Regions from separate parts of the Microbispora sp. H10830 genome, predicted to be linked through region 2. Evidence: riboswitches for the same ligand, from Rfam matches in the RefSeq annotation. Region 2 holds a riboswitch; the other holds the start of a gene.
What was found. Region 2 has a riboswitch for cobalamin ahead of HHX35_RS22910 (cobyric acid synthase). Riboswitches for the same ligand answer to the same signal wherever they lie in the genome.
Positions count from the first base shown of each region.

Region 1: linked by a shared signal. The riboswitch ahead of HHX35_RS13665 (ribonucleoside-diphosphate reductase subunit alpha) and the one ahead of HHX35_RS22910 (cobyric acid synthase) in region 2 are both predicted to bind cobalamin.

Region 1 covers NZ_JABBWX010000004.1:267,968-282,499, forward strand. The annotation lists gene HHX35_RS13635 (DUF5685 family protein) at 1-871, shown strand, start outside; gene HHX35_RS13640 (P1 family peptidase) at 919-1,959, opposite strand; gene HHX35_RS13645 (transposase) at 2,259-3,443, opposite strand; gene HHX35_RS13650 (hypothetical protein) at 3,822-5,408, shown strand; gene HHX35_RS13655 (mechanosensitive ion channel family protein) at 5,457-6,512, opposite strand; gene HHX35_RS13660 (ribonucleotide-diphosphate reductase subunit beta) at 6,557-7,561, opposite strand; gene HHX35_RS13665 (ribonucleoside-diphosphate reductase subunit alpha) at 7,558-9,894, opposite strand; cobalamin riboswitch at 10,030-10,260, opposite strand; gene HHX35_RS13670 (tripartite tricarboxylate transporter substrate binding protein) at 10,306-11,244, opposite strand; gene HHX35_RS13675 (hypothetical protein) at 11,569-12,192, shown strand; gene HHX35_RS13680 (hypothetical protein) at 12,258-12,527, opposite strand; gene glmS (glutamine--fructose-6-phosphate transaminase (isomerizing)) at 12,628-14,445, opposite strand; gene HHX35_RS13690 (hypothetical protein) at 14,454-14,532, opposite strand, start outside.
Region 2 covers NZ_JABBWX010000009.1:91,114-105,645, forward strand. The annotation lists gene HHX35_RS22900 (VWA domain-containing protein) at 1-971, opposite strand, end outside; gene HHX35_RS22905 (histidine phosphatase family protein) at 968-1,525, opposite strand; gene HHX35_RS22910 (cobyric acid synthase) at 1,519-3,039, opposite strand; cobalamin riboswitch at 3,092-3,215, opposite strand; gene HHX35_RS22915 (serine/threonine-protein kinase) at 3,278-4,756, opposite strand; gene HHX35_RS22920 (FtsX-like permease family protein) at 4,888-7,569, shown strand; gene HHX35_RS22925 (FtsX-like permease family protein) at 7,566-10,073, shown strand; gene HHX35_RS22930 (ABC transporter ATP-binding protein) at 10,057-11,010, shown strand; gene HHX35_RS22935 (ABC transporter ATP-binding protein) at 11,003-11,671, shown strand; gene HHX35_RS22940 (aldo/keto reductase) at 11,672-12,607, opposite strand; gene HHX35_RS22945 (family 2 encapsulin nanocompartment cargo protein polyprenyl transferase) at 12,835-13,875, shown strand; gene HHX35_RS22950 (MarR family winged helix-turn-helix transcriptional regulator) at 13,898-14,374, opposite strand; gene HHX35_RS22955 (FAD-binding and (Fe-S)-binding domain-containing protein) at 14,401-14,532, opposite strand, start outside.

The DNA.
Region 1 (14,532 bases), on a different contig from region 2:
GATCGCGGCCCGGCGCGTGACCGGCGCCCCGATGCGCGCCACGGCCGCCGCCTGGGCCTCGGCCGCCCGGCGCGGCGCGGAGTCGATCGGCTTCGACACGGCCGTCCTGACCGAGGTCTCCGCCCGCCAGGCGCTGCTGGAGGCGTCCCCCGGGTGCGGGCTGCTCGACGTCACCGAGCCCACCGAGACCGCCGTGGCCGCGGCCTTCGCGCACACCGCCACGCTCGCGGGCCGGCCGGGCAACGCCGAGAGCCTGCGCGAGGCCGGCCGCTTCTTCGGCCGGATCGCGCACCTGATCGACGCGGTCGAGGACCTCGCCGAGGACCGGGCCCGCGGGGCGTACAACCCGCTCGACGCGACCGGCACCTCGCCCGCAGAGGCCCGGCGCGTGTGCGAGGAGGCGCTGCACGGGCTGCGCCTGGCCGTACGCGACCTCGACCTGGAGGAGCGGCACCTGGTCGAGGCGCTGCTGTGCGGCGAGACCCGCCGCGCCGTCGACCGGGCGTTCGGGCCGCGTGCCCACGGCGCCGCCTGCGCGGCGCACCGCATGCCGGCCGGGGACACCTCCCCCGCGCCCTTCGACGCCCCGCCCGGGGGGCCGCCTGAGGAGCCGCCGAGCGGGCGCCCGGGGATCGCGCTGACGGTGGTGGCCGGGGTGACGACCTTCCTGACCTGTGGTCTCTACCGCCCGCCGTGGAGCGAGTATCGGCAGGAGCGGTGCATGGACCGCTGCTTCTGCGACGCCTGCGACGGCTGCCCCGACTGCTCGGGATGCTGCGACTGCTGCTCGTCGTGCTCCGACTGCTCCGACTGCTGCTCGGGAGACGGCTGCTGCTGCGGGGACGGCTGCTGCTGCGACTGCGGCTCCTGACGCCGGGCTCCCGACGCCGGGCTCCTGACGCCGGGGCTCGGCGGCGCTCACGCGGGCGCGGTCCGGCCGTCCGTGCCCAGGAGCCGGTCGTAGGGGACCGCATGGCTCGTGCGGCCGCGGAATCCGGTGGTGGTCGTCGCGGTGAACAGGGAGTTGAGCAGCGCCTCCTCGACCGCGTCCATGACCGCCGCGAAGACGGGGTTCAGCGCCTCGTCGGGCAGCGGCGGGAGCCGCGGCGGCGCCGTGGTGAAGGCGATCGCGTAGTCGCCGCTGCCGTTGGAGTACGACGCGCCCACACGGCCCATCGCGAAGACCGCCCGGCGGGCGAGGCGGCCTAGCCGACGTGCGTCGAGCGGCGCGTCGGTGGCCACCACGATCATGCAGGAGCCACCGGTCTGCTCGTGATGACGAGCCCCCGGGATGAGTTCGCCGACCGGCATCGGGACACCGCGGACGGTCAGCACGCCGCCGAAGTTGGCCTGGACGAGCGCTCCGACCGTGACCGGAGCCCCGTCCACCACCTGCCGCCGGGAGGAGGTGCCGATGCCGGCCTTGAACCCCAGGGCCGTAGTCCCGGTGCCCGCCCCCACGCATCCCTCCCCGGGCAGCCCGCCGGACGCTCCCTCCAGCGCGTCGAGAACGTGCCGTTCGGCGACGGGGCGGCGCCGGATGTCGGACAGGAAGCCGTCGTTGGTCTCGCCCACGAGGGGATTGAAGGAGATGCCGTCCGGGCGGCGGCCCATCAGATAGGTGAGCAGCGCGTCGGCGGCCCGGAACACCGACAACGTGGCGGTCAGGACGACGGGTGACTCCAGCACGCCGAGTTCGTCGACCTGGGTCGAGCCGACCAGCTTGCCGTACCCGTTGCCGGTGTAGACGGCCGCGGGCAGGTTCCGCCGCCCGGCGATCAGCTGCCGGGGGACGACGGCGGTGACCCCGGTGTGGAGATCGGCGCCGTCGTCGATCGTGGTGTGACCCACCAGGACCCCTTCGACATCGGTGATCGCGTTCAGCGGCCCGGTCGGCGACCCGCCGACGACGACGCCCAGCGAGCGCGCCCGTACGCGCCCGTTCAGGTGGTTGTCCATGACGTTCCTCTTGTCGGTGCCACACTCCGCACGTGCGCAGGGCGGCCCGCCTCCGGCCGGCCGCTCCGGGGCGTCCCCGCGACGAAGACCACGTCATTGTCCAGGGAGGACGGCGGTCTCCTCCAGCAATGCGGCACCTGCTCACCACCGTCGTCCTATGGGGAACAGCTCTCCGTCGCGGTGGTCGCTCTCGTGCCGTACGCGGCGAGTCACCTCGCCGGTGCGGCGGCGGCCCATTCGAAGATCGGCGATATCGTCGGCCCGTGACTCCTCCGCTTCCCGAAGGGAGCGGCTTCTCGCTAGGCCGCTTCCGCAGCGTCGCGAAGGGCAAGCCCTGCCCTGAGAATGTTGATGGCCGCGTTCACGTCGGCGTGCGCGGTGTGCCCGCACGCCGTACAGGCGAACTCGGCCTGGGTGACGCGGTTCTCCTTCGCGCAGTGCCCGCAACGCGAGCAGGTGCGGGAGGTGTTGGCGGGGTTCACCGCGATCAGCTCACGACCGGCACTTTCAGCCTTGCGCGCGAGCACACGCAGGAACACCCCCCAACCCGCGTCCAGAATGCTCCGGTTCAGCCCGGACTTGGCCGCGACATTCCGCCCTGGCTGTTCGATCGTGCCCGAAGCCGACCGGGTCATGTTCACGATCCGCAGGTCCTCATGCACGATCACGTCATAGCTGCGGACCAGGGTGAGGGCGGCCTTATGCGCGCCGTCCACGCGCTGACGGCGGACCTTCGCGTGCAGCGCCGCCACCCGCGCCACCGCCTCACGGCGCCGCTTGGACCCCCGCTTCTTGCGGGCGAGCGCCTGCTGGGCCGCCGCAAGACGTCCGGCGGACGCCTCCAGGTGGCGCGGGTTGTCCAGAAGTTCCCCATCGCTGGTGCTGACGAGCGAGACGACGCCCATGTCGACACCGACCGCCGCACCGGTCGAGGCAAGCGGCTGCGCGGGCACGTCATCACACGACAGCACCACATACCAGCGGGAACCCTCCCGCTTGACACTGATCGTCTTCACTCGGCCCTGCACCGGGCGGTGCTGATGCACTCGAACGTGCCCGATGCCCTGCAAACGGACGAACGTCGCGGTCGGGTGTTCGGGTTGGGAGTCCCACCGGCAGCCGTCCCCGTCCTTCGGCCACTCCAATGTGTCGAACCAGCCTCGCCCCTTGAAACGCGGGAAACCAGGCGTACGGCCCTCGCGGACCCGCGTGAAAAACGCCACGAACGCCTTGTCCAACCGGCGCAAGGTGGCCTGCTGAGAGGAAAACGACCACCGGCCCTGCCCCTCGGCGTCATCGGCGCGGATGTGCTTGAGGTCGGCCGACTGGTCACCGTACCGAACCGTGACGCCCGCCTTACGGTAGGCGGTGCGCCGGTGCTCCAAGGCGGCGTTGTAGAGCTGCCTGTGATCCTCAAGGCACGCGGCGAGCGCGGCAGCCTGCCTGGCCGTGGGGCGCAGCAGGAACTTGTACGACCTACGCACGGCCACCCCCTGTGGGGCTGCGCTTGTACTGCGCGTCGATGTAACGCTGCACCGTATCGGCCGAGACCACGCCGGCGGTGGCCACGAAATAGCACCGTGACACAGTGTGGGCAGCTGCGAGGGCACTCGGCTCCTCCAGGCGGGCCTTGACGCGCCCGCCCAGAACGGGACGGCGGCACTTCGGGCACCCCACCACGTGGTACCCGAGGTCATGTGCCGCACCGGGCGAGGTGCGCACCTGAGGAGTCACACGATCATTACAGCACCGTCCGTCTAATCGCACCGGAGAGAGGCATCCGCGATGAGCCCAGACAGAAAACCAGTCAGGGACGGCATTCCCTCGTCGCCTGAAGGCGACGGTCCACTGCCGAGGTTCTGATGGGAAGATCGCGGCTCCCTTTCCGCCGGCTCACCCCCGCCGAACGACGGCTCTGGGACGCCTACCCCACCGGCGGCTGGGTCGACCTGCGCCATGGCGGGGAGACTGACGCCTCCTCCGGCGGCGCGCGGGGTTCACAAGGCTTGTGGGGCCGCTCCCGGGTGGTCAGGGCGGAGGTGATCTCCGCCCTGGTGCTCGACCGGAGCACCGGCGGATCGGGCCGGGTGCCGGGCGTCCGGCTCGCCGGAGCGCGGATCGTCGGCGATCTCAACCTGTCCGACGCCACGATCGAGGCGAAGGTCCACCTGCTCGACTGCCACATCGCCGGAACGGTCTCGCTCAACGACGCCAGGACCAGAGGCGTACGGCTGCGGCGCTGCGACATCTCCCGCTTCCGGGCCAGCCGGGCCACGGTCGACGGGCTCCTCGACCTCGACGGATCGGTCGTCCGCGCGGGGGTTCGCCTGGACAACGCCCACGTGACCGGGCAGCTCCGGCTCTCCGGCACGCGGGTGGGCACCCCCGGTGAGGCGCCGTACCGGGAACCGGGGGCGGACCCGTCGGAGGCGGGCTCCTGGAACGGCCCCGAGGGATCGGAGGAGCCGCGGACCTGGGAGTCGGTCGCGCTGTGGGCCGGCGGGCTCGTCGTGGACGGCAGCGCCTTCTTACGCGACATGCGGGCCACGGGCGGCCTGCGGCTGATCGGCGCCCGCTTCTCCAGCGGGCTCTACCTCCAGGGCGCCGTCGTCACCGCGGACGGCACCCCCGCCGTGCACGCCGACCACCTGCAGGCCGCCGCGGCCGAACTCGGCGCGGGTTTCACCGCCCACGGAACCGTACGGCTGCGCGGCGCGCGCATCGACGGGGTCCTGTCGTTCCACGGGGCGGTGCTGCGGGCGCGGGGCCGGGTGCTGCACCTGAGCCACATGCAGGCGGACGAGCTCATCCTGCTGCCCGAGTCGATCGAGGGCGAGGTCAACCTCGGCTACTCCCGCTTCGGTGTGCTGTTCGACCGTCCGGAGAGCTACCCGGGCGACGTGCGGCTCAACGGGCTGACGTACGAGTCGCTGCGCGGGCCCGCGACCCTGGCGGACCGGCTCTCCTGGCTGCGGCGCGACCCCGGAGGCTACCGCCCCCAGCCGTACGAGCAGCTGGCCGCCTACTGCCGGCGCATCGGGCACGAGCCTGACGCGCGCCGGGTGCTGCTGGCCAGGCAGCGGGCGCGGCGGCGGACGCTGCGGGTGCCCGGGCGGCTGTGGGGCAGGCTGCTCGACGGGCTCGTCGGCTACGGCTACCGGCCCTGGCTCGCCGGCCTGTGGGCCGTGCTGCTCCTCGCGACGGGTACGGCGATCTTCACGCAGTGGCCGCCGCACCAGATCGGGCTGGACGAGTCGCGCCACTTCAACGCCTTCGTCTACACGCTCGACCTGCTCGTGCCGGTGAGCGTGTTCGAGCAGCGGGGCGCCTGGGAGCCGGCCGGATGGACCCAGTGGCCGGCGAACGGCCTGATCGCCGCGGGCTGGATCCTCGCCACCGCGCTCATCGCCGGCGCGAGCAGGCTCCTGCGGCCGTCCAACGCCCCCTGACACCCGTGACCGGTCTGGCGGCCTGGCGGGGAAGGGCGGATGCGACGCTCAGCGTGCGGGGATCTCGACGCGCAGGCGCGGGAGGCTCTCGGGATACTTCTCGCGGATGAACGTCACCAGGTGCTCGCGGATGTCGCAGCGCAGGTCGAAGGCGCTCGCCGAGTCGGCCGCGCTCATCAGGGCGCGCAGTTCGACCAGCCCCTCCGGGGTGATGTCGGTGACCTGGAGCGTCCAGTCCTTCTGGTCCCACAGCGGGTTCTCCCGCAGCGCCCGGTAGAGCTCGGTGCGCACCTCCTCGACCGGGATCGACCAGTCCACCCGGAGGTACACGCTGCCGAGGATGCGGCTCTCGTGGCGCGTCCAGTTCTCGAACGGATTGGTGGTGAAGTAGGACACGGGCAGGATGAGCCGCCGCTCGTCCCACAGGCGCAGCGCCACGTAGGTGAGGGTCAGCTCCTCGATGCGGCCCCACTCGTCCTCCACCACGACCACGTCGTCGAGCCGCAGCGCGTCGCTGAAGGCGAGCTGCAGCCCGGCCAGCATGTTGCCGAGCGTGGACTGGGCCGCGATGCCGCCCACCACGCCGGCGATCCCCGCGGAGGCGAGCAGTCCCGCGCCGAGCGCCCGCACCTGCGGGAAGGTGAACAGCATCGCCCCCAGCGCGAGCACCACGACGACCGCCGCCGACACCCGGCGCACCAGTGTGATCTGGGTGCGGATGCGCCGGGCGCGGCGGTTGCGCTCGCCCTCGACCCGCGTCAGCCGGTCGAGGACGACGTCGGTCACCGCGTACGCCGCCTGGATCAACAACCAGGTCACGCAGGCGATCAGCAGCAGCGCGAGCACGCGCTGGAAGCCGTTGGAGTCCGACCCGGGCATGTCGGGGTCGTAGGCCGCCTTGACGGTGCCCGTCACGGCCGAGGCGAAGCCCGGCCAGGTGCACCTGCGCACGAACGGCCCGGCGAGCGCCCACCGCTCCCCTATCAGGCGCGATTTCAGCACCCGCCGGACCAGTTCCACCGCGACGATCGCGGCGGCCACGGCGATCGCCAAGGTCGCCCAGTTCCACGCTGCCGCTGTGACGGCGCCCCCTGTCGTCGTCATGGCGTTCCCTTTGCCCTTTACGGGAGCGCCGAAAACCGGATGAGTCAGAAGGCCTCGTCGAAACTGACGTCGCCCTCGACGGCCACCTGGTAGGCCGAGACCCGGCGCTCGAAGAAGTTCGCCAGCTCCTGCACGTCCTGGAACTCCATGAACGGGAAGGGGTTGTCCGTGCCGTATCGCACGGGCAGGCCGAGCCGGGTGAGCCTGCGGTCGGCGACGTACTCCAGGTAGCGCCGCATGTTGCCGGCGCTCATGACGCCGTGCCCGTCGCCGCACAGATCGCGGGCGAAGGCGAGCTCGGCGGCGACCGCCTCCTCCATCATCCGCGTCACCTGGGCCCCCAGCTCGTCGTCGAAGAGGTCCGGCTCCTCGCGGCGTACGGTGTCCACCACCTCGAAGGCGAACTCCATGTGCATCGACTCGTCGCGGAACACCCAGTTGGTGCCGGTCGCGAGGCCGCCGAGCAGCCCGCGCGAGCGGAACCAGTAGACGTACGCGAAGGCGCCGTAGAAGAACAATCCCTCGATGCAGGCGGCGAAGCAGACGAGGTTGAGCAGGAAGGCCCGCCGGTCCTCCCGGGTCTCCAGCCGGTTCAGCTCGCTGATGGAGTCGATCCAGCGGAAGCAGAAGTCGGCCTTGTCGCGGATCGACGGGATGTGCTCGACGGCGGCGAACGCCTTCACCCGCTCGTCATGGTCGGGCAGGTAGGTGTCCAGCAGGGTCAGGTAGAACTGGACGTGCACCGCCTCCTCGAACAGCTGCCTGCTGAGGTACAGCCGCGCCTCGGGGGCGTTCACGTGCTGGTAGAGGTTCAGCACCAGGTTGTTGGCCACGATCGAGTCGCCGGTGGCGAAGAACGCCACGAGCCGGTTGATCAGGTGCCGCTCCCCCTCGTCGAGGGTCGCGAGGTCGGCGAGGTCGGAGGCGAGATCGACCTCCTCGACCGTCCAGGTGTTCCTGATCGCCGCGCGGTACCTCTCGTAGAACCCGGGGTAGCGCATCGGGCGCAGGGTCAGGTCCATACCGGGGTCGAGCAGCATCGTTCTCATTGGCATGCCTCGCAGATCTCGGGATTCTCAAGGGAGCAGGCGACGGCCCCTTCATCGGGCACGACCGGAGCGACCGCGGGGACGGTCGCCTGGGCGATCCGCGTCGCCGGGCGGGAGCGCAGGTAGTAGGTGGTCTTCAGGCCCGACCGCCAGGCGTAGGCGTACATCGAGGAGAGCTTGCCGATGGTGGGGGCGGCCATGAAGAGGTTGAGCGACTGCGACTGGTCGACGTACGGCTGCCGCGCGGCGGCCAGGTCGACGAGCGCCTTCTGCGGCAGCTCCCAGGCGGTGCGGTAGAGCGTCTTGAGCTCGTCCGGGACGGCGGAGATGTCCTGGATCGAGCCGTCGTTGAGCTTGATCGCGTCGCGCATCGGCTTGGTCCACAGGCCGAGAGCCTGAAGGTCCCGCACGAGATACCGGTTGACCTGGAGGAACTCCCCCGACAGCGTCTCACGCTTGAACACGTTGGACACCTGCGGCTCGACGCACTCGTAGCAGCCCGCGATCGAGGCGATCGTGGCCGTCGGCGCGATCGCCACGAGCAGGGAGTTGCGCAGCCCGGTCTGCGCGATCCTGTCCCGCAGCGCGGCCCACTCCTCGGGATGCGCCGGGGCGCACGGGTAGTGGTCGAGGTGCAGGACGCCGTCCGCGGCCCGCGTCTCCTCGTAGGCGGGGTGGCGCCCGCGTTCGGCGGCCAGGTCGGCCGAGGTGCCGTACGCCGCGAGCGCGATCTCCTCGGCGATGCGGGTCGACAGCGCCAGCGCCTCCGGCGAGTCGAACGGCAGGCGCAGCGCGAAGAACACGTCGGCGAGGCCCATGACGCCGAGCCCCACGGGCCGCCACTTCCGGTTCGCCGCCTCCGCCTCGGGCGTCGGGTAGAAGCCGAGGTCGATCGTCCGGTCCAGGAACCGTACGGCGGTGCGGACGGTGGCGCGCAGCCCGCCGAAGTCGACGGCGTCGCCCTCGGGGGTCAGGTGCGCGGCGAGGTTGACCGAGCCGAGGTTGCACACGGCGGTCTCGCCGTCGCTGGTGACCTCCAGGATCTCGGTGCACAGGTTGGACAGGTGGATGACGTTGCCGGGCCGCGCGGTCTGGTTGGAGGCCCGGTTGGCGGCGTCCTTGAACGTCATCCAGCCGTTGCCGGTCTGGGCGAGGGTGCGCATCATCCGGGCGTACAGGGCGCGGGCCGGCACCTGCCGGACGTATCGCCCGGCGGCCTCCAGTTCGCGATAGCGGGCGTCGAACGCCTCGCCCCACAGGTCGGTCAGCTCGGGGGCCTCCTTGGGGTCGAACAGCGACCACGTGCCGTCCGCCTCGACGCGGCGCATGAACTCGTCGGGCACCCAGTTGGCCAGGTTGAGGTTGTGCGTGCGGCGCGACTCCTCGCCCGTGTTGTCGCGAAGCTCCAGGAACTCCTCGATGTCGGCGTGCCAGGTCTCCAGGTAGACGCAGGCCGCGCCCTTGCGCCTGCCACCCTGGTTGACGGCCGCCACCGACGCGTCGAGCGTGCGCAGCCAGGGGACGATGCCGTTGGACAGGCCGTTGGTGCCCCGGATCAGCGAGCCGCGCGAGCGCACCCGCGTCCAGGCGATGCCGATGCCGCCGGAGTACTTCGACAGCCGCGCCACCTGGCCGTACCGCTCGTAGATGCTCTCCAGCTCGTCGCGGGGCGAGTCGAGCAGGAAGCACGACGACAGCTGCGGCCGGCGCGCGCCCGAGTTGAACAGCGTCGGGGAGCTGGGCAGATAGGCCAGTGTGGACATCAGGCCGTACAGCTCGGCCGCCTCGGCCACCGTGGCCGACAGGCCGCAGGCGACGCGCAGCAGGAAGTGCTGCGGGCGTTCGAGCACGCGCCGGGTGACCGGGTGGCGCAGCAGGTAGCGGTCGTAGACCGTGCGCAGCCCGAAGTACTCGAACCGGTCGTCGGCCGCCGGGTCGATCAGCGCGTCGAGCGCCTCGGCCTCGCCGGCCACGAACGCGGCGACGGCGTCGCCCAGCAGCCCGGCGGCGTGGGCGGCGGCGACCGACTCCGAGAAGGTGCGCACCCCCTCGGCCGCCGTCTCCTCCGCGATCAGCCCGCTCAGCAGCCGGGCCGCCCGGCGTGAGTTCTCCGGGTCGGCGATGACCCCGGCCGCCGCCTCCTCGATCGCCTGCCGGACGGCCGCCGCGTCCCGCGCGCCGTCCGCGCGGGCCTCGGCCTGCCGTACGGCGCCGGCGGCGGGGACGGAGCCGCGCGGGGCGTCGGGTCCACGGTCTCCCGCCGGAGCCCGCGGCCCGCCGCGCTCACGTGAAGCGGGGTCCGCGGACGCGGAGGCCGGGTCGGTGATGGTCATCAGATGCCCTCTCCTCGTCGTTCCGTGTCCCGGCCGGACCTGAGGGGAGGCATGCCGCGGCGCACGCGCACGAGAGGGAACCGTGCCGTGACGTTGCGGCGAGCCCGCCCTCGGGGCCCGGCGCGGGGCGCGCGCCGATGCGCGCGCGTCACTGGCAGGTCTTCGGACTCGCGGGCGTCCGGACGGGCTCGCGCCCGCCGGTCCTACTGGCCGTCGCTTCCCGGGCGCGCTCACGCCCAGTGCTTGGAACACAGCACGGTGCTGTGTGACGGCGGTCGTTCCCGCTCACCGCTGCGGGGCAGTCCCGGATTCGCACCGGGTTCCCTCTTGCCTCACCTGGGGTGAACCAGCAACGCGATGGATCCTACATCTTGTGGCCCTTCTCGCAAGCACCCCTACAAGTTGTGTTTTTCAGCGGAGTCCGAGATCATTGAGGAGCAGGGCCGTACGGCGCGCCTCGCCGACGAGCCATTGGCTGAAGTCGTCGCCGTCGAGCCACATCGGCGTCCAGTCGTTGCGGTCGCACAGGCTTCGCCAGCCGGGAGTGCCGGTGACGGCCCGGCACAGGTCGAGCAGGGCGTCCCGCCCGGGCGTGCCGCGCGGGGCGATCAGCCCCGTCCAGTCGGCGTACACGACCCGTACGCCTGACTCCGACAGCGTCGGCGCGTCCACCCCGGGCAGCCGCTCGGCGGAGGAGACCGCGAGCGGCCGCAGCCGTCCTGCGCGCAGGTAAGGGGCGACCTCGCGCCTGCTGCCGAACCCGAGCGCGAGCCGCCCGTCGAGGACCGCGGCGACGGCCTGCGCCCTGCTGCCGAACGCGACGTAGTCGAGCAGGCGTGGGTCGGCTCCCAGGCCCTGCGCGGTCATGCCGAGCAGCAGGTGCTCCGGGCCGCGGTCGGCGCCGCCCGCGACCCTGAGCCCTCCAGGGTCGCGCAGCAGCGCGGCGGCGAACTGCTCGAACGTGCGGTAACCCGAGTCGGGCGAGGCGACCAGCACCTCCCACTCCCCCGTCAGCCGCGCGAGCGGGACGGCCCTGGCGACCAGGAGGGGGTCACGGGCCAGCGCGCAGGCGGCCAGCAGTGCGGAATCGGCGATCACCAGGTCGGTCCGCGGCCCGCCCGTCCGGGCGAGAGCCGTCCCGCCGTCGCCGGCCTCCCGCCTGATCCGTACGGCCCGGACCCAGCCACGCCCCTCGACGAGCGACTTGAACCCGGCGGCGACGCCGTCCCCGCATCCTCCGGGCGGACCCGGGACGGCCAGTGAGAGCTCCCTGCGATGTGGCGGCGCCTGGACGCCGCACGCGCCCGCGAGGGCCAGGGCCCCCAGCGCGAGGACCGTACGGCGTCGCATGTCGGCACCCTCCTACCCGAAGAGCCCCTTACACGCACAGAATATGAGTAACTACACCATGTCACCATATAACGGACGTTACGGCTGCGGTGATCGGTAGGCGGGCCGCGGCGCTGGCCTGCGGGAGCACGAGGGCCGTGCCGCTTGCTGCCAGAGGACGTGGACATGCGGGAGGGCGGTGGCAGGAAGCTGCAATCCCCGGGCAACATGCTGCCGCCGAATTGCCTGGTTCCGGGGATATGAAAAGCGCACAGTTGATTGCGCGAGGAAAAAACAGCCCACAGAAAAGCCCGCGCCTCGCGCCCACACCCCTAGCCTGTCCGGATGGGCACCGACATCTACGGATTCATAGAGATGCGTCACCCGCACGCCGACGAGGACTGGTACGAGGGAGACGCGTGGAGCGTTTCCCTGCCTCTTTACCCGCTCTATGGCGTCAATGACTACGCGTCGCTCGGTTGCCTCTTCGGCATTCGCAACCGGCTTGACTGGGCCCCTGTCGCGGCCGGCCGTGGCCTGCCGGCCGACGTTTCGGGACCCGTCCGTACCCACTATGAGAACTGCGCGCGGTTGGATGCCGCCATTCATGGCAGCACGTGGGTCTCATGGGCGGAGCTTCGTGATCTGGACATGACCGTCCGCCCCGCCGCCCGAGGAGTGCTCGATGTGCACTCGGAAGGCGGCTACTCGATCACGCGGTATCGGATCGACGACCGGTGGCCCGATGAGGTCGTCGAGCGGTACGGCATGCCACCCTTGGGCACCTCGCCCGTCGGGGCCCCCGCGGGCCGCTGGGAGATCTCCGGACAGACCCTCGAGTACGGCCCGGTGACGCGACTGGACGTGCTGGGACCGGGCACCGGGTGGGAGCACGTCTTCGCGGTGATGCGGGCACTGGCGCAGCGGTTCGGGCCCGAAGGCGTGCGTCTGGTCGTCTGGTTCGACTGAGGGCGTCGTCCCGCTTTCGGGCGGGTTCCGCGGGCCGCGCCGGACTCCGCCGGCCCTCCTTCCCCTCACTTGCCGAGCAGGGCGTCGCCCACGAGTTGGACGGCGTATCCGATCACCGCGCCAAGGAGCAACTGGGCCCACTGCGTCCGATTGAGACGCGCCTGGAGAAGGTTCACCAGCTCCTCCAGCTCGGTCCGCTGCGGCGCCGACTCGGGCAACTGCTGCCGGGCGATCTGCCGTACGCGCCCGAACTGCTCACGGCTCCGGCGTGCGGCCCGCACCAGGGTGAACACGAGTGCGGCGACGACGGGCAGCGCCATCACGAAGTAGGTCACATGCATACCCGTACATCGGCGCCGGGCCGCGCGGCATTGCGCCGAACCCCGGACCGTCCGGCTCGCGTCCCCGGCGCGAGCCGGACGGGGAGCGGAGGGGCTACTCGACCGTCACGCTCTTGGCGAGGTTGCGCGGGCGGTCGACGTCGCGGTCCAGGGCGACGGCCGCGTGGTAGGCGAACAGCTGCAGCGGGATCGTGAGCAGGATGGGGTCGAGCTCGACCTCGTTCTTGGGCACCACGATGCAGTCGTCGGCCGCCTCGGAGGTGCGGTGGCCGACCATGAGGATCCGCCCGTGCCGGGCCCGGATCTCGCCCAGCGTGGTGAGGTTCTTGTCCAGCAGCTCGTCGTCGGGGACGATCGCGACCGTCGGCAGCTCGGGGCTGATCAGCGCGAGCGGGCCGTGCTTGAGCTCGCTCGCCGGATACGCCTCGGCGTGGACGTAGGAAATCTCCTTGAGCTTCTGCGCGCCCTCGCGGGCCACCGGGTAGCCGCGCACCCGGCCGACGAACATCATGCCCGGCGAGTCTGCGTACTTCTTCGCCAGCTCCCTGATCCGGTCCTCCAGCGTGAGGATCTCCTTGATCTGCTCGGGGAGCCGGCGCAGGCCCTCGCAGATCCTGCGGCCGTCGGCCGGCGACAGGTCGCGTACGCGGCCGAGGTGCAGGGCGAGCAGCGCGAACGCCACGGCCGTGGAGATGAACGCCTTGGTGGAGGCCACCGAGACCTCGGGACCGGCGTGCAGGTAGATGCCGCCGTCGGTCTCCCGGGCGATGGCGCTGCCGACGGTGTTGACGATGCCGAGCACCCGGCCGCCCTTGCGCTTGAGCTCCTGCACGGCGGCGAGCGTGTCGTAGGTCTCCCCCGACTGGCTGATCGCGACATACAGGGTGTCGGGCTCGACGACGGGGCTGCGGTAGCGGAACTCAGACGCCGGCTCGGCATCGGCGGGGATGCGGGCCAGCTCCTCGATGAGCTGCGCGCCCATCTGGCCGGAGTAGTACGCGGACCCGCAGCCGATGATCTTCACCCGGCGGAACGAGCGGGTCTCGCGGGCGTCCATGTTCAGGCCGCCGAGGTGGGCGATGTGGAACCGGTCGTCGAGCCGGCCGCGCAGCGTGCGGGCGACCGTGTCGGGCTGCTCGGAGATCTCCTTGAGCAGGTAGTGCTCGTAGCCGCCGTTGTCGTAGTGGCCGGCGTCCCAGTCGACCGTGAACGGCTCCTTGGCCGTCTCCCTGGCGTCGCCGGTGAACGTGTTGAACCCGTCGGCCTTGATGACCGCGAGCTCACCGTCCTCCAGGTGGACGACCTGGCGCGTGTAGCGGATGAGCGCGGCGACGTCGGAGGCGGCGAACATCTCCTTCTCGCCGAGGCCGAGCACGATCGGGCTGCCGTTGCGGGCCACCACGATCTCGCCGGGCCGCTGCGCGTCGATGACGGCGATGCCGTACGTGCCGACCACGCTCTTCAGCGCCCGCAGGACGGCCTCCCGCAGCGAGTCGGTGTCCTTGACCATGCGCCCGATGAGATGCGAGAGCACCTCGCTGTCGGTCTCGCTCTCGAACTTCACGCCCTCGCCCTCCAGGCGGCGGCGCAGCTCGTCGGCGTTCTCGATGATGCCGTTGTGCACGACGGCGATCCGCTGCTCCTGGTCGAGGTGCGGGTGCGCGTTCACGTCGCTGGGCGCGCCGTGCGTGGCCCACCGGGTGTGGCCGATGCCGCTCGTGCCCTTGAACTTCGCGGGTACCGCCGCCGCCAGGTCGGCGACCCGGCCCTTGACCTTGCGCGTCTTGAGGCTCTTGGCGTTCACGACGGCGAGGCCGGCCGAGTCGTAGCCCCGGTACTCCAGCCGCTGGAGACCTTCGAGCAGGATGGGCGCCGCATCCTTAGGCCCGACGTAAGCGACGATTCCGCACATAACCGCTCCTATCCGTAAACGATCCGCCGGAGCTGGCGCAGGGTCAGCTCCGGTGCCGCGACACGTCTTCCCGCTAGCTCGGCGGAG
Region 2 (14,532 bases):
AAGCCGGGCGCGTCGAACGGGTCCCGGCGACGCCGGTGGGGCAGTGCCAGCCGGGCCGCCACCCGGACATCCTCACGGGTCACCACGTCCCGGCCCTGCCAGGCCGCGTGCGCGACCGCGGCGTGCGCCGTGACGAGATCGGCCCGCAGCCCGTCCACCTCGAACCCCGCGCAGACGGCGGTGATCTGCCGCAGTCGCGAGTCGGGCAGCCGCACCGACCCGAGGACGGCACGGGCACGCGCGATCCGTGCGGCCAGGGCGGCCTCCTCCGCGGCCCAGCGCGCGGCGAACCCCTCCGGATCGGCGTCGAACGCGAAGCGCCGTCGTACGACCTCGGCCCGCTCGTCCGGCTCCCGCGTCGCGCGCACCTCCACGGTCAGTCCGAACCGGTCGAGCAACTGCGGCCGGAGTTCACCCTCCTCCGGATTCATGGTCCCCACGAGCAGGAACCGCGCGGCATGCCGTATCGAGACGGTCTCCCGCTCGACGTAGCAGACCCCGAGCGCGGCCGCGTCGAGCAGCAGGTCCACGAGATGGTCGTGCAGGAGGTTGACCTCGTCCACGTAGAGCACGCCGCGATGGGCCGCCGCGAGCAGCCCCGGCTCGAACGCCTTCACGCCCTCGGTCAGCGCCCGTTCCAGATCGAGCGAACCGACCAGCCGATCCTCGGAGGCCCCCACCGGAAGCTCGACGAGGGACGCCGCCCGCAGCGCTCCGGCCGCGTCGGGCTCGTGCGGCCCGTCGGGGCAGCGGGGGTCCGGCGCCCCGGGATCGCAGTGGAACCGGCACCCCGCCACCACCGCGACCTGCGGCAGCTGCGCCGCCAGCGCACGCACGATCGTGGACTTCGCGGTCCCCTTCTCCCCGCGGACGAGAACGCCGCCGACCCGGGACGAGACCGCGTTGAGCACCAGGGCCAGCTTCAGATCGGCGAGCCCGACGACGGCGCTGAACGGATAGGCGGGGTTCACAGGGCGGCCTTCCGGTTGACGTGAGCGATCCGCCAGCCGCCCGGCCGGGCGGCCAGCTCGGTGCGGGACAGCGGGGCGATGTCGAACAAGGCGGCCCGCGTCGCGGTCAGGCCGAGCGCGTGCGCGAGTGCGGCCCGGACGGGCCCGGCGTCGCAGACGGCGACCACGCGGGCGGCGTCCACGTGCACCGACTCCAGCCACGCGGCCACCCGCGCGCCCAGCTCGGCGAGACTCTCCCCGCCGTGCGGGGCGGCGTCGGGGTCGGTCAGCCAGGCGCCGAGACCCTCGGGTTCGGTCTCCGCGATCTCCGCGAACGGCCGTCCCGCCCACGTGCCGTAATCGGCCTCGGCGAGCGCCCCGACCACGATCGGCTCCCGCCCTGACGCGGCCCGTGCGGTCGCGACAGCCGCGGGCCAGGGCGCGGCGAAGACCACCGCTTCATCGGGAAGGGTCAGCGTGGCGGCCCGCGCCAGCCCCGGCGGATCGGCGTCCTCGGGTGCCGGGAAACAGGCGCGCCGCGTGCCCGGCGTCCCCGCCTGGCGGATGATCAGCATGGGCCGGCCGCTCCGCTCGCACCGCTCTCACCGGGCGGCAGGGTCCGCAGGCCGGGCGTGGGCCCGCTCCCGATGAGCGAGACCAGTGCGCCGGTGTCGACGTTCCGCTCGACCAGGTCTCCGAGCGCGTCCAGCCGCGCCTCCCGCAGCCCCGCGAACGACAGCGACGGATCGCCCCGGAACTCCCGCCCCGCCGCCCGCGCCACCTCCCCGAGGAAGGCTCGCCGGAACCCGTCGTTCTCCAGCGCCCCGTGCCAGGTCGTGCCCCACACGTTTCCGACCCGGCACCCGTCGAGGAACGGTTCACCGCCGTCGCGGGTGACGACTCCGTGGTGGATCTCGTACGCGCGTACCGGGTGCCCGTAGCCCTCGCCGGCCGGTCGCCCGAGCGTCTTCTCCCTCGCGAACGCGACGTCGGCGGGGAGCAGCCCCAGGCCGGGCACCGTGCCCGCGCCGGACTCCACGTGGTCGGTGATGGTGCGGGCGAGCATCTGATACCCGCCGCAGATCCCGAGCACCGGGCCCGTCCTGCGGACGACGAGGTCGGCGATACCGGTGTCGCGCAGCCAGGCCAGATCGTGCACTGTGGCCCGCGAGCCCGGCAGAACGAGCAGGTCCGCGTCGGCGCAGGCGGCGGGTGAGGTGACGAAGTCGACCGTGACCCCCGGCTCGGCGGCCAGCGCGTCCACGTCGGTGAAGTTGGAGATGCGCGGATACCGCACGACGGCCACCCGCAACGCGCCGTCAGCCGCCGCGCTCCCCGTGTTCGCGGGCCGGTTGTCGAGCGACAGCGAGTCCTCGACATCCATCCACAGCCCGTCGAGCCACGGTACGACCCCGTAGACCCGGCGCCCGGTCAGCCCTTCGATCATGTCAAGCCCCGGCGCGAGCAGCTCCCGCGCGCCCCGGAACTTGTTCACGATGAATCCGGAAATATGCGCCTGGTCGACGGCGTCGAGCAGGGCGACCGTGCCGTACAGGTGCGCGAAGACGCCGCCGCGGTCGATGTCGCCCACGATGATCACAGGCAGCCCGACGGCTCTGGCCAGCCCCATGTTCGCGATGTCCCCCGCCCGGAGGTTGATCTCGGCCGGGGACCCCGCCCCCTCGCAGATCACCACGTCGAACTCGTCGGCCAGCCGCCGGTAGGACTCCACGGCGATCGCGCGCAGCTCGTCGCGGCGCGCGCCGTATTCCATCGCGTCCACGTCCGCGACCGGCCGTCCGCGGACGACGACCTGGCTGCGGCGGTCGCTGCCCGGCTTGAGCAGGATCGGGTTCATGTCGGCTGTCGGCTCCAGCCCGCAGGCGGCCGCCTGCACGGCCTGCGCCCGCCCGATCTCCGCGCCGTCGGCCGTGACGTAGGAGTTCAGTGACATGTTCTGCGCCTTGAACGGCGCGACCCGTACGCCGCGGCGGGCCAGCCACCGGCACAGCCCGGCCACCAGCACGCTCTTCCCGGCATCGGAGGTGGTGCCCGCGACAAGCAGGCCGCCGCCGGGCGCCACGTCCATGGGACGTCCCCCCTGGGGGTGTCCGCGCCCCCGGTAGAAGGTCCGACGGCCGGAGTATCCTGGCTCCCGGATCGGCGCTTCCCTCAGCCTTCCCGCCCATGCGGGGCAGTGGCGTGGGTGAAGGTCGCTCCCCGGTGACAGTGGCGGGACCGCGCCGGATTCACACCGGCTTCCTCCGCGTCCGTCGCTTGCGGTGGTCAACCTACACCTTCGTGCCGGATGTCCCGCAAGTGTGCCGCTATGTGCGTTTCAGTGTGGCGATCATGTAGAACGGCTCGTTCTTCGTCACGGTGTTCTCGCCGTGCCCGTTGTAGTCGAAGGTCATCGTCCCATTGTCGTGGACGGTGAGGTAGATCGTGCCGTTGCGCACGCAGTTGCCCCGCATCGACACCCGCTTCAGCCGTACGGTCGTCCCGCTGACCACCTGGAGTTCGGACCTGCCCACGCACCGGTAGTCGACGAACTGCTCGGTGACGGTGTCGCCGCCCTTCGGCACGGTCAGCACGAGCGTGTCGTACGCCCCGGGCTCGTAGTCCACCCTGCCGCGCCACACGCCCGCGAAGCGAGCCGTGAAGCGCAGGGGCACGCGCGCGGCGGGCGTCGGTGTCGGCGTCGGTGTCGGTGTCGGCGTGGGTGCCCGTGTGGGTGTTCCTGTGAGTGCCGTGGTGGGTGAGGGGGCCGGAGTGACGGCGGCAGCCGTGTGCCGTGCGTCACCGTCGGCGACGCCTTCGGACGGGAGCACGGACAGCAGCACGGCCCCCGTCGTCGCGGCCGCGAGCGTGACCGCCGCCCCCGCGAGCAGTCCACGGCGGCGGCCGGAGCCCCGCCGTGAGGGGATGGTGTCCGGTTCCGGATGAACGGGATGCCCCGCGGTGGTGAGCACGCCCGGGATGTCTCCGGTGGTCCCCTCCGGCACCGCGGCGAGCAGTCGCATCGTGATGTCGAGGATGCCCGGGCGCTCCGCGGGGTTCTTGCGCAGGGCCAGCGCGACGATGGAGCGCAACGGCTCTTCCAGGTCGCCGAGGTCGGGCTCCTTGGTGAGCACGCGGTTCAGCACGGCCGGAAGCGCGTCGTCGCCGAACGGCGGCCTGCCGGTGGCGGCGAACACCATCACGCCGCCCCACGCGAACACGTCCCAGGCGGGCGCGGGCGGCTCGCCGGCGATCTGCTCGGGCGCCATGTAGGCGGGCGTGCCGACGGTGCCACCGGTCGCCGTGGTCGCGCCGAGACGGCGGGCGACCCCGAAGTCGACGACCCTCGGACCGTCGGGCCCCAGCAGCACGTTGGCGGGTTTGAAGTCGCGGTGGACGATCCCGGCCTGGTGCACGGCGGCGAGTGCGGTCGCGGTCGCGACGGCCAGCCGGTGCAGGGCGGGCCCGGACCGCCGCCCCGCGTGCTGCAGCGTGGGGCCCTCCACGTACTCGCTCACGACGTAGGGCCGCGGGCCGTCCAGGTCGAAGTCGAGCACCCGAGCCACGCAGAACGGCGCGACCCGCCGCGCGGCGGCGATCTCCCGCGCGAAGCGGCGGCGGGCGTCCTCGTCCCCCGGCCGGCCCCCGTACGCCGGCTCGTGCAGCAGTTTGACCGCCACCGGCGCGCCCTCGGCCGTACGGCCGAGGTAGACCACCCCCTGGCCGCCCGCGCCGAGGCGGCCCTCCAGCCGATAGCCGCCGATCTCGGCCGGATCTCCCGTGAGCAACGGCCCCACCGCAGGCATGCAGCCCTCCTCGGCCCGTTTTCCCCTCACCTTAGATGAACGGAACGCTGGTGCTTCTCGATCATGCTTGTCATGATGCCGGGATGAACGTGGTGAGGCCCGGATGGTGAGGCCCGGATGCTGAGGCCCGGATGCTGAGAGTGGTGCGCGCGCGGCTGCCGCTGGTGGTCCGGCGCGCGCTGGCCGAGCCCCTGCTGCTGGCCTCCGCGTTCGGCTCCATCCTGCTCGCCACCACGGCGATCTCGGCTCTCCTGCTGTACGCGGGGTCGGCGACCCAGGCGGGTGTGCGGCGGGCCCTGGAGACGGCGCCGCTCGCCGCCACCGCCACCGTCGTCACCTCCTCGGTCACCGCCGGGGACTTCGCCGCGGCCGACCGGGCCGTCCGCGCGGGGATCGCCCACGCCCACGGTGAGGTGCCCATTCGGGTCACCGTGCGCGTCGAGTCCGCCTCCTACGCACTCAAGGGGCAGGATCGCGGCGATCAGCCCGTCCTGACCCGGTTCGCCGCGTACGAGGGGCTGGACCGCCAGGCGGACCTGGTGAGCGGACACTGGCCCGCCGAGACGAAGACGGCGATGGTGGAAGTGGCACTGTCCGAGCCGGCCGCGCGGGCGACGGGAGTCGCGGCCGGCGACCAGTTCACCGTCGTCGGACGCCTGGACGGAAAACCGGCCCGCGTGCGCGTCACCGGCGTCTTCCGGCTGCGCGACCCCGACGATCCGCGCTGGAAGGGGGAGGAACTGCTGCGCTACGGCACGCAAACCGGCGACTTCACCTCCCGCGGACCCCTGGTCGTGCCCACCGGCACCTTCCTCGACCGCTTCGCGACCGGCGTCTCGGCCCGCTGGCTCGCCGAACCCGACCTGCGCCGGCTTTCCCCCGACCGCCTGCGGCCGTTCTCGGCGTCGGTCGCCGGGACCTCGGCGGCCGTGCTCTCCGGCTGCCCCCGGTGCACGGTCACCGAGACGCTGTCCGGCACGCTGCTGCGGCTCGACCGCGGCGCCCTGGTCGCCCGCTCGACCATGCTGGTGCCGGTGCTCCAACTGCTGGTGCTGAGCGCGTACGCGCTGGCGCTGACCGCGCGGCTGCTCGCCGAGCACCGCCGGATGGAGACGGCCCTGCTGCGATCGAGGGGCGGCGGGTCGCCGCGGCTCGCCGCCATGGCGGCGGGGGAGGCGCTGCTGATCGCGCTGCCCTGCGCGCCCGCGGCGCCGTTCCTCGCGCCCGTCCTCCTGCGGCTGGTGAGCGCGTTCCCCTGGATCGAGGCGACCGGTGTGGAGCCGCCCCGGGCGCCTGACGGATCCACGTTCGCGGTCGCGGCGGCGGTCGCGCTCGCCTGCGCCGCCATGCTGGCGGCCCCGCCCCTGCTCGCCGCCCGCCGCACGTACGTCGAGGAGCAGGCGGCGCGCGGGCGCGCCGACCGGCCGGGCCTGGTCCAGCGGGCCGGGGCCGACGTGGCGCTGCTCGTCCTGGCGGCGCTCGCCGTCTGGCGCCTGCGCGGCCAGGACGCGCCGGAGACGACGCGACTCGGCGGCGAGCTCGGGCTCGACCCGCTGGTCGGGGCGGGACCGGCGCTCGCCCTGCTCTGCGGGGGGATGGCCGCCCTGCGGCTGGTGCCCGCCGTCGCCAGGGTCGCCGAGCGGGCGACGCGGCGCCGCCCCGGGTTCGGGCCGGCCATCGCCGCCCGGCAGGTGAGCCGGCGCCCGGCTCGCTATTCGGGCCCGGCGCTGCTGCTGACGATGGCGATGGCGATCGGCGTGCTGTCCCTGACCACCGCCGCGACCTGGCGGGGCGCCCAGGAGGACCGGGCCCGGCATCTCGCCGGCGCCGGCCTGCGTGTCCCCGCCCTTCCGGGGGACGACGCGCGAACCTTCACCTCGCTGCCGGGAGTCGCGGCCGCCGTGCCCGCGCATCGCGCCAGGGTCGTCGCGGACGGCGCGGACGCCACCCTGATCGCCGCGGACGCGGCACACCTGGGCCGTGTCCTGCTGCTGCGCCCCGACCTGTCGGAGCTGTCGCCGGCCACGCTGGCGTCCCGGATCGCCGGGTCCGGCGGACAGCCGCTTCCGGTCGTGGTGACCCCCGGCCTGGCGGACACCGTACGGATCACGGCCGGCACGGCGGCGATCCCGATCAAAGTGGTGGGCGTCGTCGCGGCGATGCCCGGCACGCCGGAGGGCACCCCGGCCCTGCTCGCCGATCTTTCGGCACTGCGGGCGGCGGGCGCGAAGGGAGCGGAGTGGCCGGTGACGGAGTGGTGGCTGGCCGCCGACGGGCACGACACCACGCGGGCCGCCGTACTGGCCGCCTCTGGGCGAGGCCGCGGGGACGTCCTCGACGTGGCCGCGCTCACCGCCGGTTATCGGGACGACCCCACGGCGGCAGGCCTGCAGGGCGCGCTGCTGCTCGGTTTCGCGGCGGCGCTGGCGTTCGCCGTGCTGGGCTTCCTGGTCAACGCGGCGGTCTCGGCGCGCGAGCGCAGAGGCGAGTTCGCCGTGCTCGGCGCGCTCGGCGTGAGCTTCCGGCAGACGCTCGGCCTGCTCGCCGTCGAGCAGTCGTTCGTGGTCGGGCTGTCGCTGGCCGGCGGAGTGGCGCTCGCCGTGGCCGTCTCCGCCGCGGTGGTGCCGCCGATGGTGACCGCCGGATACGCGACCGGGGGCGGGCTGCCGGTGCTGCTCCACGTTCCTTGGCCTCAGGTGGCGGCGCTGGCCGTCGCGGTCCTCGTGGTGCTTCTCGTGATCGTGGCGGGGCTCGCGCGGTCGCTGCACCGCCGTGAGCCGGCCGCCGTGCTTCGTGCGGGGGAGGCGTCGTGATCCGCCTTCTGGGTGTGCACAGGGGAGTGGCGGCACTGCTGGCCACGCTGGTGTTCGGCGCCGCCCTGGTCGTCTCGGCCCTGCCTCGGATGGTCGAGTCCTCCCTCGACGCGGCGGCCAGGTCGGTCATCGGCTCCGCCCCGCCCGCCACGGCCTCGCTGGCGGTCCAGTTCACTCGGCGCTTCGACCTGACGCCCATGCGGACGACGGCCGAGGCGGCCAGGGCGGACACCGCCTGGCGCGCGCTGCTCCCCCCGGCGCTGCGGGAGGTCGCCGACCCCGCCCCGCTCATCGAGATCACAGCCCCGCCGATGCTCATCAACGAGCGGGCGCACCGGTATCTCACGTTGAAGTGGGTGTCCGGGGCGGACCGGCGGGTGCGGTACGTCGAGGGCGGCCCCCCGGGCCCCCGCTCGGGCACCCGCTTCGAGGTGGCCGTGCCCGCGGTCGCCGCCACGGAGATGTCGATCAGAACGGGCGACACGGTCCGCCTCGGCGAGTTGACCGCGAAGGTCACCGGCCTGTTCGAGCCGGCGCGTCCCGCCGACCGGTTCTGGGCACTCGAGCCGGAACTCACCTACGTCATCCACCAGCGCGTGCCGCTCGCCATCGAGGACGATCTGATCGTCACCGCGCTCACCGACGGCGACAGCCTCGCGGGCGCCGAACTGCCGATGGTCTTCCGATGGCTCGTCACCCCGGCGCCGGACCGCGTCACCGCGGGCAACGCGGCGGCCGTGCTCGCCGCGACGGAGGAGTTCGGCCGCCGCCTGGGCAGGCAGGACCTCGAAGTGGCCCTGTCGACCGGGTTCGACCGCATGCTGCAGGAGTACCTGGACCGGCTGGCCGTCACGCGCGCGCTGATCACGATGTTCCTGAGCGGGCTGGCCGTCGTCTGCCTGGGCACCACGGCCCTGGCCGTGCTGCTGCTCGCCCAGCGGGTGCACGGCGACCTGCTGCTGATGCGCGCCCGAGGCGCGTCCCTGGTCCAGGTCGTGGGCGCCTGCGGGGGAGCGGTCGCGCTCGCGGCGGTGCCGGCGGCCGCGGCGGGCCAGGTGGCCGCGGGCCTCGTGCCGGGCGCCCCGACGGCGGTCGCGCGGCTGGGACCGGCCGCGCTGGCGGCGGGGACCGTCGCGATCGCCTGCGTCGCCGTCGCGCTGCGCCAGTCCCCAGGACGGCAGTCTGCACGACGGCGGGGGCAAGGACGGCTGACCCAAGGACGACTGACAGGGAGCGCGGCCCGCCGGATCGTGATGGAGATCCTGGTGCTCGTGGTCGCCGTGGCGAGCCTCCATCTCCTGCGCACCCACGGTCTCGGCACCGGCGACGCGTTCCTCGCGCCGGCGCCCGTGCTGCTGGCGCTGGCCGCCGCCCTGGCGGTGCTGCGCGCCGGCCCTGCTCTGATCCACCTGGCCTTCCGGGCCGCCGCCCGGCGCACCGCCGCCGTGCCGTTCCTCGGGCTCGCCGCCGCCCGGGCCGTGCCGGGCGCCGCGCTGCCGGTGCTCACGCTGCTGCCGGCCGTCGCACTGGCGGCGTACGGAATGGTCACCGCCGGAGGGCTGGAGGAGGCCCAGCGGCAGGCGGCGTGGGAGCGGACCGGCGCCGAGATCAGGGTGGAGCGTGAGCAGGGCATCCCCCCGGAGACGCTGGAGCAGATCACGCACGCGCCTGGCGTCCGGGCCGTCGTCCCGGCCGCGGTCGGGACGACGGTCGCCGAGGTGGGCTTCGGCGGGCGGCCGGCCACGGTCGTCGCGGTCGACCTCGACGCCTACCGCCGGCTGGCCGCGGGCAGCCCGCTCCACCTGCCTGCGCCGGGGACCGGTGCGCTGGTCTCGCCCGACCTGTCCGCCATGCGGAGCTTCGAGATCGGCTGGCCCGCGCAGATGACGGTCACCCCGGCGGGGACCGTCGACGCGATGCCGGGGGTGCGGGCGGGCGACGGCGCTCTCATCGTCCTCCCCGCGGCTCCCGAGCACGTCAACACGCTGCTGATCGCGGGAGACGCCGGCGCGGTCAGGCCGCTGCTGCCGTCCGGCGCGCGCATGTCCACCGTGGCGGGCGCGCTCGCCGACATCACCGGCACGCCGCTGACGGCGGCGCTGACCGCCGCGCTGCGGGTCGCCGCCGCGGCGCTGGCCGCGTACGCGCTGGCGGCCGTCGCGATCGCCCTGACCGGAGGCGCGGCTCGGCGGGCGGAGGACCTCGCCCTGCTGCGCGCCCTCGGCCTCACCCGCAGGCAGGCCGGCCTGATCACCGTCCTGGAGGCGGCCCCGCTGCTCGTCCTGACCGCCGTCGCCGGGCTGGCGGCCGGTCTCGCCATGCCCGCGCTGCTCGGGCCGGGAATCGACCTGTCGGCGTACGCGGGCGGGCGCCACGGCGCCCTGGCGGCCGCCGCGCTCCTGCCCGTCCTGCCCTGTGTCGTGGCCGGTGCTCTGGCCGCCGGGGTCGCCGCCGTCGCCCTCGCGGGCGCCTACCTGGGAGGAAGCCGTGGACACGCTGGCTGACCTGGAGGCCCGGGCCACGCGGGGCGGTCCCGCGTTCGGCGCGGACGCTCACATCCTGTGCGACAACCTCGTGCGGATCTACAAGACCGAGGGCTCCGCCGCGGTCGAGGTGGTCGCCCTGCAGGGTCTCGACCTGCTCATCGGCCGGGGTGAGCTGGTGGCGATCGTCGGGGCCTCGGGATCGGGCAAGTCGACGCTGCTCAACATCCTGTCGGGGCTCGACGTGCCCACGGCCGGGCTGGCCCGGGTCGCCGGGACCGACCTGCTGTCCATGACTCCGCGCGACCGTCTCCGCTACCGGCGGTCGGTCGTGGGCTTCGTCTGGCAGCAGACCACCCGCAACCTGCTGCCGTACCTCACCGCGCGGGAGAACGTCATGCTCCCCATGCGGCTGGCGGGCGGCGCGTCCCGCCGGGCCAGGTCGTCCCGTACGGACGAGCTGCTGGAGCTGACGGGGATGGCGGACCGCGCGGACCGGCGGCCCGGGGAGATGTCCGGCGGCGAGCAGCAGCGGGTGGCCGTCGCCGTCGCCCTGGCCAACGCGCCCGAGGTGGTGCTCGCCGACGAGCCCACCGGCGAGCTGGACAGCGAGAGCGCCGAGACGGTCTTCGGCGTGCTGCGCCACGCCAACCGCGAGCTCGGCGTCACGACCGTCGTCGTGACGCACGACCCGATGGTGTCGGAGCAGGTCGACCGGACCATCGGCATCCGGGACGGCCGCACCTCCAGCGAGACGTTCCGCCGCACCTCCTCCGACGGGAGGGTGGTCGCCGAGGAGTACGCCGTGCTGGACCGGGCCGGGCGGCTGCAACTGCCGAGGGAGTTCATCAGCGCCCTGTCGATGGAGCACCGGGTGCGCCTGGAGCTCGAACGCGACCACATCGGGGTCTGGCCGTCGGCCACCGGCGACGACACAGAGGAAGAGACGAATGAGTGAGCCGCTGGTCGTCGTCGAGGGCCTGCGCAAGACCTATCCCAAGGGCGTGCGCGCCCTGAGAGGGGTCTCCTTCGAGGCTCAGCCCGGCGAGCTGGTCGCGATCCGCGGGCGTTCAGGCGCCGGCAAGACGACGCTGCTCAACCTGGTCGGCGGCCTGGACCGGCCCGACGAGGGGCGGGTGCGGGTGGCCGGGCAGCCGGTGCCGGAGCTGCCCGAGGAGGGCCTGCTGCGGCTGCGCCGCGACGTCGTCGGGTTCGTCTTCCAGTCGTTCCGGCTGATCCCGGTGCTGTCGGCCGCCGAGAACGTGGGCGTGCCGCTGCGGCTGGCGCGGGTTCCCGCCAAGGACAGGGAGGAGCGGGTCAAGATGCTGCTGTCCCTGGTCGGGCTGTCCGATCAGGCCGAGCAGCGGCCCTATGAGCTGTCGGGCGGCCAGCAGCAGCGCGTGGCCATCGCCAGGGCCCTGGCCAACCGGCCCCGCCTGCTGCTCGCCGACGAGCCGACCGGTCAGCTCGACTCCCAGACCGCCCGCCAGATCATGGAACTGCTCCGGGTGCTCGTCCGGGGCGAGGGAGTCACCGCGCTGGTGGCCACGCACGACGCGGGTCTCGTCGGCCTGGCCGACCGCGTCCTTGAGCTCAAGGACGGCGAGTTCCTCACCTAGTCAGGTCCAGGGGAGGGCGGCGCGGCGGGCCCAGTAGGTCTCGGCGTCCTCCGCCAGATCGGCGAGCGCCACCTCGGCCGCGTCGTCCCAGGTGACGGCGAGCGCCGCCAGGTTCTCGGCGAGCTGGGTGGTCGTGGCCGCGCCGCTCAGCACGACCCCCGCCCACGGGCGGGCGAGCACGGCGGCGAGTGCCAGGGCGTCGGGGGTGACGCCGCGTTCGCGTGCGGCGAGCGCCAGGGCCGGCGGCGCGCCGCGGGCGGTCAGCCTGCCGTTGGCCACGCCCTCCTTGACGATCACGCCAAGGCCGGCCGCGTGCGCCCGGGCCAGGGCCTCACCCGCCGAGCGCTCCAGCAGGTTCCACGTCGACTGGACCGTGTCGAAGAGCCCGGTCGCGACCGCCCTGTCGATCGTCGCGGCCTGGCGGGGGCCGGTGGTGGACAGGCCCACGCCGACGCCCTCGGCGCGCAGGGCGCGCAGCGCGCCGAGCACCTTCTCGTCGTCGAGCACCCCGCTCTCGACCGTGGCGGAATGGATCTGGTAGAGCGACAGATGCTCGCCGAGCAGCTCCCGGGTCTCGCCGAGCTGGCGGCGCAGCCGCGCGGCCGACAGGTCCTTCTCCTCGTGGCGGTCGGCGTCCATGCGCCAGCCGCCGACATACTCGTACCCCCACTTCGACCCGACCTCGACCTCGCCGGGCCGGATGCCCCGGTCGGCCAGCCAGCCCGCGAGGAACTCCTCCGCCAGGCCGTAGGAGCGGGCCACGTCGTAGTAGCGCACGCCCGCCGCCCGGGCGGCGTCCAGCACCTCCCAGGTGCGCGCCCGCATCGCCGCCACGTCGCGGTCGCCGCCGAGGTCCTCGTCCCGGCCGAGCGTGATGTACGCGGGGCGGCCGATCGCGGCGAGCCCGAGACCCATCTCCTGCACCCATTTCCGCATGGGGCACCAGGCTAGGGGATGTCGAGCGATCCGGAGGGGCGCGCCGCCGGTCTGGACTGAGGAGCGAGTGGGGAGCGAGGGACGAGCGACTCCGAGCGACGAGGGAAGACGGCGGGTGTGAGCGCCCCGATGGTGAGTGGGAAGCACGTGTGGTGAGGAGGCGGCCGGGGTATGCCGACAACTCCAGCCGGCCTGTGGGGTCCACTCGAGCCCGAGGTGGTGGGAGCGTGACGGAACCGGTTGCAGAGGGAGTGCGGACGACGGCGGACGTGCTCGCCCGGACGCGCGACCTGGTGGAGCCCGCCCTGCGTCGTGCGGTCGACACCCTGCCGCCGTCGATGCGACGGATGGCGGGATACCACTTCGGATGGTGGGACGCGCGGGAGCGGCCGGTGCGGGCGGGCGGCGGCAAGGCCCTTCGGCCCGCGTTCACGCTCCTGGCGGCCGAGGGCGCCGGGGGAGACGTGGACACGGCACTGCCGGCCGCGGTCGCGGTCGAGCTGGTGCACAACTTCTCCCTCGTCCACGACGACGTGATGGACGGCGACGCGGTCCGCCGCCACCGCGCCACGGTGTGGAACGTCTTCGGGCGCTCCGAGGCGATCCTGGCCGGCGACTCCCTGCTGGCGCTGGCCTTCGCCGTGCTCGCCGGGGGAGGCCGGGCCGCCGACAGCACACGCACGCTGGCCCGGTGCGTCCAGTCGCTGCTGGACGGCCAGAGCGCCGACCTCGGCTTCGAGGAGCGCGCGGACGTGAGCCTGGGTGAGTGCGTACGCATGGCGGAGGGCAAGACGGGCGCGCTGTTCGGCTGCGCCTGCGCCCTCGGCGCGCTGCAGGCTGCCGGATTCCCGGGGGGAGCCACCACCGAGCAGGTGGCCTTCCTGCGGGTGTTCGGCGAGCGCGTGGGGCTGGCATTCCAGATCGTCGACGACCTGCTGGGCATCTGGGGCGACCCGGCCGTCACCGGCAAACCCGTCCACTCCGACCTGCGCAACCGGAAGAAGTCCCTGCCGGTCGTCGCCGCGCTGACGTCGGGCACGCCGGCCGGCGGCGCGCTCGCCATGCTGTACCGCCGCCCGCTCGCGCAGGCCGACCTCGCACGGGCGGCGCGGCTGGTGGACGAGGCGGGCGGCCGGGCGTGGAGCCTCGCCAGGGTGGACGACCTGCTGTCCGAGGCGCTGGAGGCGCTGCGGTCGGCGGAGCTGGCGCCGGGGCCGGCGGCGGGTCTGGAGGCCCTGGCCCGCCTGGCCGCCGACCGCGACCGCTAACCGTCCGCCGCCCCCACCCCGTTCACTCCGTTACCTCGTTCACCTCGTCGGCCCCGGCCGCCGCGGTGAGCTCGCGCAGCGTCCGCGCGAGCGTACGGCGACTGTCCGGCGGCAGATGGCGCAGCGCGGCGGCGATGTGCCCGCGGCGGGCCGCGCGGATCCGTTCGAGCGACCTCCTGCCGGCGTCGGTGACGTCGATGCTGACCTCACGCCGGCTATGCGGGGACAGCAGGCGCGTCAGCAGCCCGGCGGTGTGCAGGCGGGTCACCAGGCGGCCCGTGGCCGAGACCGACATGCCCAGCAGGGCGGCGAGCCCGCTCAGGTTCAGCGGGCCGTGCCGGTCGACCGCGAGCAGCACCCGCAACTGGGTGACCGACAGGTCGCTGCCGCGGACCACCGCGTTGAGGGTCATCTCCACCAGGGCGAGCGAGGCGTCCTCAACCGACCACGCGTCCTCATCCAGCGCGGGGTCCGTCTCTTCCGAAGCTCCGAAATCCAAGGCTCGGGACTGCAGGGCTCCGGTGCTCATCGCGCCCCCAGGACCCGCGCCGGGCCGGGCCTGCGCGAAGCGCGCCACTCCGGGTGATCGCCCAGCGGCGTGCCCCGCACCCCGGCCGCCAGCAACTCCGCGAGGTGGATCGCCTGGCGTCCCACCCC